3 regions of the Mesorhizobium sp. M4B.F.Ca.ET.058.02.1.1 genome follow, and region 2 is predicted to be linked to each of the others. Evidence: riboswitches for the same ligand, from Rfam matches in the RefSeq annotation. Region 2 holds a riboswitch; each other region holds the start of a gene.
The links. A riboswitch is a leader RNA that binds a small molecule or an ion and turns the genes downstream of it on or off. The one in region 2 is predicted to bind thiamine pyrophosphate.

Region 1 (3,255 bases), 1.7 Mb from region 2:
CGGTGCGCCGATCTCGTCCGCCGGCACGTAGAGATCGCCGCCTTCGCGATATTTCGCCGCCATCGCCGCCATGCCCTCTTTCTGCGCCTCGGCGCGGATGTCGTGGGAAATGCGCATGGAGCAGAATTTCGGCCCGCACATCGAGCAGAAATGCGCCAGCTTGTGCGCCTCCTTGGGCAAGGTCTCGTCGTGGAACGAGCGCGCCGTTTCGGGGTCGAGCGACAGGTTGAACTGGTCTTCCCAGCGGAACTCGAACCGCGCGCGGGAAAGGGCATCGTCCCTGACCTTCGCCGCCGGATGGCCCTTGGCGAGATCCGCGGCATGCGCAGCGATCTTATAGGTGATCACGCCGGTCTTGACGTCGTTGCGGTCGGGCAGGCCGAGATGTTCCTTCGGCGTGACGTAGCAGAGCATTGCCGTGCCGAACCAGCCGATCATGGCAGCACCTATGCCGGAGGTGATGTGATCGTAGCCCGGCGCGATGTCAGTCGTCAGCGGCCCCAGCGTATAGAACGGCGCCTCGCCGCAGACGGCGAGCTGCTTGTCCATGTTCTGCTTGATCTTGTGCATCGGCACATGACCGGGCCCCTCGATCATCACCTGGCAGTCCTTGGCCCAGGCGATCTGAGTCAGCTCGCCTAGCGTTTCCAGCTCGGCGAACTGCGCGGCGTCGTTGGCGTCGGCGATCGAGCCCGGACGAAGCCCGTCGCCGAGCGAGAAGGACACGTCGTAGGCGCGACAGATGTCGCAGATCTCGGCGAAGTGTTCGTAGAGGAAGCTCTCCCGGTGATGGTGCAGGCACCATTTGGCCATGATCGAGCCGCCGCGCGAGACGATCCCGGTCACCCGGTCGACGGTCAGCGGGATATAGTGCAGCCGCACGCCGGCGTGGATGGTGAAATAGTCGACGCCCTGCTCGGCCTGCTCGATCAGCGTGTCGCGATACACCTCCCAGGTCAGGTCCTCGGCGATGCCGCCCACCTTTTCCAGCGCCTGGTAAAGCGGCACCGTGCCGATCGGCACCGGCGCATTGCGCACGATCCATTCGCGAATGTTGTGGATGTTGCGGCCCGTGGAAAGATCCATCACCGTGTCGGCGCCCCAGCGGATCGCCCACACCATCTTCTCGACCTCTTCGGCCATCGACGAGGTGACGGCGGAGTTGCCGATATTGGCGTTGATCTTGACCAGGAAATTGCGGCCAATGATCATCGGCTCGCTCTCGGGATGATTGATGTTGGCGGGAATGATCGCCCGTCCGCGCGCCACTTCGTCGCGCACGAATTCCGGCGTGACGAAGTCGGGGATCGCCGCGCCGAAGGCTTCGCCGTCGCGCTTAAGCTTGCCGCGCAGGGCCTCGCGGCCCAGATTCTCGCGGATCGCGACGAACTCCATCTCGGGCGTGATGATGCCGGCGCGCGCATAGGCAAGCTGGGTCACCGCCTTGCCGGCCTTGGCCCGCAGCGGCCGATTGCGGACCGGAAATTCCGGCGTCAGGCGCTCGCCCGTCGCGAACCCGTTGTCTTCCGGCCGCACGTGGCGGCCGTCATAGGCCTCGACATCTCCGCGCGCCGCGATCCAGTCCTGCCGAGGCCGGGCGAGGCCCCTTTCGATGTCCGTTTCGATCGCAGGGTTGGTATAGGGGCCGGAGGAGTCATAGACCGTCACCGGCGGCTCGCCGGCGGTCGGATGGACGGCGATCTCGCGCATCGGCACCCTGATCCGCGGGTGGAGGCTGCCTTGCTTGTGGATCTTGCGTGAGGCGGGCAGCGGTCCCGTCGACACGGTGGGGGTGAGGGCATTCATCTTGAGGCTCCTTTGCTCATGCATTGGAGACCCAGTTCTGTGCCGGAAGGATGAAAAGACGCTTTGGTCGCCCTGCCGAAACAGGACCTCGGGCATAGACTCCCGCGAAGCGCTTGCACCGTCCCTACGCCAGTATGAACTGGATCAGGTTCAACGGGTCACTGCGCCGCGAAAGCCAGCAGTATCTCAGCCCCTTGCCGGGACTCCCCTGGTGAATGCCTCAGGTTGGACGGGCGGGCGCCACTTTGTCAAGCCGTGTTCGGCCAGTCATCTCATACAGTCAGTCTGTCCCGTCAGCACCGCTACCCGGCTAGATCCCGACCACCAGGGCGCCGCCGCTGAGACCCGCACCTGCCGCCGCCAGGAGAACCTTTTCGCCTGGCCTAAACGGCTGCTTCCGATGCGCGAGCGACAGCGAGAGCGGGATCGTCGCGGCGGAGGAATTGCCGTATTCGACGATCGTCTTGACGATCGCACGATCATCGATACCGAGGTTTCGCCCGACGGCATCGAAGATGCGGACGTTGGCCTGATGCGGTGCGAACCGGTCGATGTCTTGCGGTCGCATGCGGGCAGCAGTGAGCGCCTCCCGCGAGCAGGCGGTCATCATCTCGACCGCCTTGGCGAACACTTCGCGGCCGTCGGTGATCGTCATCCGGGTCTCAGCGAGATCGAGGTCGGCGTGGAAGGGCTTGTTGCTTCCGCCCGCCGGAATCTGGATCAGCCCGTAGCGCGATCCATCGGAATCAACCGATGCGCCGAGAATGCCCCGATCCGGTTCATCGCCGGGCCCGATCACCACGGCGCCGGCGGCATCGGCGAACAAAACCGCGCTGGCGCGCTCGGCCGGGTTGATGCGGCGGCTAAGGATGTTCGCGGCAATGACGATGGCGGCTTTGCCGTGCAGGCGGGTGAAGCCATCGGCAAACATAAGCGCATAGATGAAGCCGGCGCAGGCGCCGGTCAGATCGATCGCGCCGGCGCGGCTCAGTCCCAACCGATGCGCGACCAGCGGCGCGCTGGGCGGCAGGAGGTGATCAGGCGTCGAGGTGGCAAGCAACAGAAGACCGATGTCGCCGCGGTCGATGCCGGCATTCGTCAGCGCCATGTCGCCGGCTTGCGCGGCAAGGCCCGACAGTGTGTCGTCGTCGGTTGCCCAGAAGCGCGACCGTATCCCGGTGCGCCGCTCGATCCAGCCGGGCTCGAGCCCGAGACGATCTTCGATCTCCTGATTCTCGACCCTGCGCGCCGGCGCATGATGGCCGAACCCGAGAAGGCGCGACGACCTGCTCATGGCTTAGCGCCGAAGCGTTCCCCGGCCTCCTCGATGGCGTCATAGAGACCGTCGAGTTCTTCGCCGGTGATGCAATAGGGCGGCAGAAGATAGAGGACATTGCCGAGCGGACGCACCAGCAGCCCGCGCTCGAGGAAGAAAGCGCGCAGCTTCGG
Region 2 (3,255 bases):
GCACATCGAACAGAAATGTGCCAGCTTGTGCGCCTCCTTGGGCAAGGTCTGGTCGTGGAAGGACCGTGCGGTTTCGGGGTCGAGCGACAGGTTGAACTGGTCCTCCCAGCGGAACTCGAAGCGCGCGCGCGAAAGGGCATCATCCCTGGTTTTCGCTGCCGGATGGCCCTTCGCCAGATCGGCTGCATGGGCGGCTATCTTGTAAGTGATCACCCCAATCTTGACGTCGTTGCGGTCGGGAAGGCCGAGATGCTCTTTCGGCGTGACGTAGCAAAGCATTGCGGTGCCGAACCAGCCTATCATGGCGGCACCTATCCCTGAGGTGATGTGGTCATAGCCCGGCGCGATGTCGGTCGTCAGCGGCCCCAACGTGTAGAACGGCGCCTCACCGCACACTGCGAGCTGCTTGTCCATGTTCTGCCTGATCTTGTGCATGGGGACATGGCCCGGGCCTTCGATCATCACCTGGCAGTCCTTTGCCCAGGCAATCTTGGTGAGTTCTCCAAGTGTTTCCAGTTCGGCGAATTGCGCCGCGTCGTTCGCATCGGCGATTGAACCGGGACGAAGGCCGTCGCCGAGCGAGAAGGAAACGTCATAGGCTCTGGCGATGTCGCAGATCTCCTCGAAATGCTCGTAGAGGAAGCTCTCCCGGTGATGGTGCAGGCACCATTTGGCCATGATCGAGCCGCCGCGCGAGACGATGCCCGTGACCCGGTCGACGGTCAGCGGTATGTAGTGCAGCCGCACGCCGGCGTGGATGGTGAAATAGTCGACGCCTTGCTCGGCCTGCTCGATCAGCGTGTCGCGATAGACCTCCCAGTTGAGGTCCTCGGCGATGCCGCCGACCTTTTCGAGCGCCTGATAGAGCGGCACCGTGCCGATCGGCACCGGTGCATTGCGCACGATCCAGTCGCGGATGTTGTGGATGTTGCGGCCGGTCGACAGGTCCATCACCGTATCGGCGCCCCAGCGGATCGCCCACACCATCTTTTCGACCTCTTCGGCCATCGACGATGTGGCAGCCGAGTTACCGATGTTGGCGTTGATCTTCACCAGGAAATTTCGCCCGATGATCATCGGTTCGCTCTCGGGATGATTGATGTTGGCGGGAATGATTGCGCGTCCGCGCGCCACCTCGTCGCGCACGAATTCGGGTGTGACGAAATCTGGGATCGCCGCGCCGAAGGCTTCGCCGTCGCGTTGCAGCTTGCCGCGCATCACCTCGCGGCCGAGATTCTCGCGGATGGCTACGAACTCCATTTCTGGCGTGATGATGCCGGCGCGCGCATAGGCAAGTTGGGTCACCGCCTTGCCCTGCTTGGCCTTGAGCGGCCGATTGCGTATCGGAAATTCCGGTGTCAGGCGCTCGCCGGTGGCGAATCCATTGTCTTCCGGCCGGACGTGGCGGCCGTCATAGGCTTCGACATCGCAACGCGCCGTGACCCATTCGTGGCGAAGCCGGGCAAGGCCTTTTTCGATGCTGGTTTGGACTGATGGATCGGTGTAGGGGCCGGACGGATCGTAGACGGTGACGGGCGGTTCGCCGGCCGTCGGATGGACGGAAATCTCGCGCATCGGCACCCTGATCTGCGGGTAGAGGACGCCGGGCTTGTGGATTTTCCGCGAGGCGGGCAGTGGTCCCGTCGACACGGCGGGGGTGAGGGCATTCATCGTGAGGCTCCTTTGCTCATGCATTGGAGACCCAGTTCTGTGCCGGAAGGATGAAAAGACGCTTCTGTAGACCTGCTGCAGCAGGACCTCGGGCGTAAACTCCCGCAAAGCGCTTGCACCGTCCCTACGCCAGTATGAACTGGATCAGGTTCAACGGGTCACTGCGCCGCGAAAGCCAGCAGTATCTCAGCCCCTTACCGGGACTCCCCTGGTGAATGCCTCAAGTTGAATGGGCCGGTGCTGCTTTGTCAAGCGCCTTCGGGCGCCTTCGGGCGCCTTCGGCCGGTGGCGACGTCCGGCGGCCGGCCGAGCGGAGAGCTCGCGCATGCATCGGGGACAAGTCACGCCCCGTAGACCAGGGCTGGAATGGCCAAAGTCTCATTCGCTTCGTGAAGGATGGAAAAACTGTATCGGCCATGTGCGTCGAGATCGACCGAGTAGCTCAGGCGGTCACGGATGTGGTTATCCTGGTCGAAGGCGACGATTTGCGGCTTCAGCGAGGTGATTTGCACCACGTCCAGGTAGATGGAGTTGCAGATATGATCTGGTCGTCGGGCTGGCAGGTGCAAGCGGCCGCTCTATTCAGGATGCGGCATCGGCGGCGTTCCCGATACCAATGATATCTTGCGGGCAACTTATGCAATCACCGGCTTCGTAAAACCCGACGGCGGCGGCCGTGTCCTGGCGCTGAGGATGTGCCGCTGTTCCAGCAGAGAAATCGCGTGGGCGCGGAGTTTTCGCTCTGCGAGGAAGAGTTGACGCAATCGTTTAGCTTGCTTGCAGTTCGTAGAGACCCGCCTTTGAAAGCAACTAAGCTATTGCATTGATATGTTGGTGCGCGATCGATCGCTACATAGCCGGCCGCCATTATCCGAGTATTGATCCGCCGGTGTTCGTGTTGCCGTATATGGCAATCCCTGCGAGATCGTCGCGGCCGGATCGGCCGCACCCTCTAGTCATAAAAGGGGAAGCGACCGAGAATTCCGCTGCCGAAAACTTCTCTGGCTTGGCTATGCATGCGGTAGATGAGATCGCCGCCTACCGCGACCTGGTCGAGGAAGGCATCGACGCCCAGTTCGGACAGCCTGGTTATCGCAATGCGTTAGCGGCTCAGACTTGCGGTCTCGAGAGCGGCCTTTGGGGGTCACCTCTTTTTTGTTTCAGAGGTTGGAAGACGGCTGCTCGTTACCCAATAGAAATGGCGACTACGGAACGCGATCGATCGCGGCCATCAGGAAACACCTGTCTTCGGCTCAACCTCGACATGGCGTCCGATCGACCGCAGATATACAGCTATCTCGTCCATGAGATGATCGCGTTCGCCGTAGATCTCAGCAATCCTGCGCAGCTGTGGCTCGACGGACCTCCGTTGCGCCGGCGTCAAATCAGCATCGCCAAAGACATATCCCAAGTTGCCAATCGCGCAAATGTTGCAGCCGGCCTCCACAACTGCTTGCACGAATGCCGGAATGTCTTTTTCTTGCATAGTCTTCATGTCGAACCTCTCGTGAATGGCGTGCTTGCGCGCCCATGCTGCCTTTTCAGCGTGTCCTCTGGGCGGCGCAAGCCTTGAGCGTAATTGTG
Region 3 (3,255 bases), 620 kb from region 2:
GAAATCGAAGCGCAGCGCCTGGTAGATGGCGACCTCCAGCGTCGTGGCGGCCGGCCCGCCGCCGAGCGTCAGCACGATGGTGAAGGAGGTGATGCAAAGCATGAAGACCAGCCCGGAGACACCGGGCAGCGCTGCCCGCAACGCCGGCCATTCGATCAGCCGGAAGGCGGGCCGACCGCCCATGCCGAGCTGGCTTGCCAATCGCCAGTGATTGGCCGGCACCGTGCCCAGCGCCTCGAGGAACAGCCGCGTGGCCAGGGGCAAGTTGAAGAAGACATGGGCAACGAGGATGCCGGACAGTCCGTAGATGCCCGGCCAGTTCCGTCCGCCGAGCAGGCCGGCGAAATAGCCGGCATTGCCGTAGAGCGCCAGGATGCCGAGCGCCGCGACAATGGCCGGCAGCGCCAGCGGCAGGGCGAAGAGCTGCAGGATCAGCCCGCGGCCCGGAAAAAGCGGATGCCGGGAGAGCGCGCGCGCGACGAACAGCGCCGGCACAACGGAAAGCAGGGTCGACAACAGCGCCTGCCAGAGTGTGAAGCGGACGACGCGCAGGATATAGGGATCGAAGGCCGAGGCGGCGCCGGAGAAATCATGCGCGCCTTCAAGGACGAGGCCGGCGAACGCCCCGCCGATCAGCAAGGTGATGGCGCCTAGCGCGGCGATGCCGGCGGTGATGCGGGGGTCAGAGCGAGGCGCGAGCTGCACGCTGCACCCTGGCGGAACTTAGCGAAAGCCGCGTTCCTTCGCCCCCCCTCTGTCCTGCCGGACATCTCCCCTCTAGGGGGAGATCAGCAGCGTCGACGCCGCGTTCCATCCCACACCGCCAAAGGTTGGCGAAAACCGCCGTGACAGCCAATCTCCCCCTTGAGGGGGAGATGTCCGGCAGGACAGAGGGGGTGGCTTGGCGCAGACATCGAGGCGATCGAAAGCCTACTTGCTCATCGCCGCCAGCCATTCGTCCACCCAGGCCTTGCGGTTGGCGGCGACCTCATCGGCGCTGAACAGCAAGGTCTTGGTCGGCTTGACCAATTTGTCGAAGGCCGGATTGAGCGGCTTGTCGGTCTTACCGGCCGGGAACATCCAGTTGGTCTCGGGGATGACATCCTGGAATTTCGGGCCGGTCATGAAGGCGATGAACTTCTCCGCCAGCGGATTCTTCGCCCCTGTCGTGGTGATGCCGGCAACCTCGATCTGCAGATATTCGCCCTCCTCGAAGGACGCGGCCTGGTAGCGTTCAGTTTTCTCGGCGACCATGTGATAGGCCGGCGAGGTGGTGTAGGACAGCACCATCGGCGCCTCGCCCTTGGTAAACAGGCCATAGGCCTCGCTCCAGCCCGGCGTCACCGTCAGCACCTTGGACTTGAGCTTGGCCCAGGCTTCCGGCGCCTTGTCGCCATAGACCGACTTGACCCAGAGCAGCAGGCCGAGGCCGGGCGTCGAGGTGCGTGGATCCTGGATGACGATCTTGTCGGTGGCGCTGCCCTCGACCAGTTCCTTCAGGCTCTTCGGCGGGACTTTCAGCTTTTCGGTGTCGTAGACGACGGCGAAATAGCCATAGTCGAACGGCACGAATGTGTCGTCGCTCCAGTTGCCGGGGACATTGAGGCCGGACACGTCGCCATGCGGCGCGAACAGGCCGCTCGCCTTGGCTTCGGCCGTCAGGTTGGTGTCGAGGCCGAGCACGATGTCGGCCTTGGTCGCCGCGCCCTCCAGCTTGACGCGGTTGAGTAACGCCACGCCATCGGCGACCGAGACGAATTCGAGATCGCAGCCGCATTCGGCCTCGAATTCCTTCTTTACCGCCGGGCCGGGACCCCAGTCGGCGGTGAAGCTCTCATAGGTATAGACGGTGAGCTTGTCCTTCGCGGCCGCCGGACCCGCCAGAAGCGAAACCAGGCCGGTTGCCAGAACAAGGTGGGACAAGAGCGTGCGCATCGGCGCCTCCTTCGTTGGTATTGAAAGGAATTGAGGCGCCGGATGGTCCGAGACGTCTAATCCCTCCGCCGGTACAAACCGGATCAGGTTCAGCGGGTTGGCGGTTGCCTCTCAGCCGGTCCGCGAAAACCCGCGTCCGGCACCCCGTTAGAGCGTTTCGACACATAGGCCCGGGCACGGCACCGCGCAAGCGGAAGTTTGCCGGGTGCCTGCACCCCCGGCTTCCGTTTCTCGGGCGGGGCTGGTAAGGGCGACGCCCATGGGCACATTCACCATCCTGCTTGGCGGCGACCTCGTCCGCACGCCGCGGCTCGACAGCCAGCTGGCCGGCGCGCGCGTCATCGCCGCCGATGGCGGCATCGGCCATGCCCGCATGCTGGGCCTGACGCCTGAGCTCTGGGTCGGCGATTTCGATTCCGTGCCGCCGGATTTGCCGGATGATCTGGCCGCCGTGCCACGCCAGGTGTTTCCGGCCGAGAAGGACAAGACGGACGGCGAGTTGGCGATCGCCGCCGCCCTCGAGCGCGGCGCCACCGGCCTCGTGCTGGCCGGCGCCTTCGGCGGCAAGCGCGCTGACCACGCCTTCCTGCATCTGGCACTCGCGGTTCGCCTGGCCGAGGCCGGCATGAGCGTGGTTATGACCAGCGGCGCGCAGGAAGGCATTCCGCTTTTGCCTGGCAAGGCCGGCTTCGACTATGCCGACGGCACGCTGTTTTCGGTGCTCGGCTTCTCCGACCTTTCCGGCCTGAGCGTCGCCGGCGCCAAATGGCCGCTCGATCACGTCGAGGTGACGTTCGGCTCGTCGCTGACTATATCAAACGAGGTCAAGGGGCGGCTTGAGATCGCGCTCGGCCACGGGCGCGCGTTGCTGCTCGCTCACCCCTATCCCCTTCCTGAAAGCTGACATGGCCCCGCCTCTTCTCAATCTCGACGGGATAAGACTGACCTTCGGCGGCACGCCGCTGCTCGATGGCGCGGCGCTCAGCGCGTCCGCCGGCGACAAGATCGCGCTGGTCGGCCGCAACGGCTCCGGCAAGTCGACGCTGCTCAAGATCGCCGCCGGCATGATCGAACCACAGGATGGCGAGGTGTTCCGCCAGCCTTCGGCGACGGTGCGTTACCTGCCGCAAATGCCCGACATGGATGGCTTCGCCAATGTGCGCGCCTATGTCGAGGCAGGGCTCGGACCGGCCGACGATCCCTACCGCGCCACCTATCTGATGGAGCATCTTGGCCTGACCGGCGAGGAGCGGCCAAACGACCTTTCCGGCGGCGAGGCGCGCCGCGCGGCCCTTGCCCGCGTCATGGCGCCGGAGCCCG

Region 1: linked by a shared signal. The riboswitch ahead of thiC (phosphomethylpyrimidine synthase ThiC) and the one ahead of thiC (phosphomethylpyrimidine synthase ThiC) in region 2 are both predicted to bind thiamine pyrophosphate.
Region 3: linked by a shared signal. The riboswitch ahead of thiB (thiamine ABC transporter substrate binding subunit) and the one ahead of thiC (phosphomethylpyrimidine synthase ThiC) in region 2 are both predicted to bind thiamine pyrophosphate.

Annotation. Positions count from the first base shown of each region.
Region 1 is NZ_CP034450.1:2,750,343-2,753,597, reverse strand. Features, by position in the region: gene thiC (phosphomethylpyrimidine synthase ThiC) at 1-1,806, opposite strand, end outside; TPP riboswitch at 1,910-2,026, opposite strand; gene EJ073_RS13750 (beta-ketoacyl-ACP synthase III) at 2,117-3,100, opposite strand; gene EJ073_RS13745 (adenosylmethionine--8-amino-7-oxononanoate transaminase) at 3,097-3,255, opposite strand, start outside.
Region 2 is NZ_CP034450.1:4,474,935-4,478,189, forward strand. Features, by position in the region: gene thiC (phosphomethylpyrimidine synthase ThiC) at 1-1,671, opposite strand, end outside; TPP riboswitch at 1,775-1,891, opposite strand; gene EJ073_RS21965 (hypothetical protein) at 2,013-2,240, opposite strand; gene EJ073_RS32960 (hypothetical protein) at 2,903-3,255, opposite strand, start outside.
Region 3 is NZ_CP034450.1:5,095,208-5,098,462, reverse strand. Features, by position in the region: gene thiP (thiamine/thiamine pyrophosphate ABC transporter permease) at 1-705, opposite strand, end outside; gene thiB (thiamine ABC transporter substrate binding subunit) at 931-1,935, opposite strand; TPP riboswitch at 1,979-2,092, opposite strand; gene EJ073_RS24730 (thiamine diphosphokinase) at 2,195-2,839, shown strand; gene EJ073_RS24725 (ABC-F family ATP-binding cassette domain-containing protein) at 2,841-3,255, shown strand, end outside.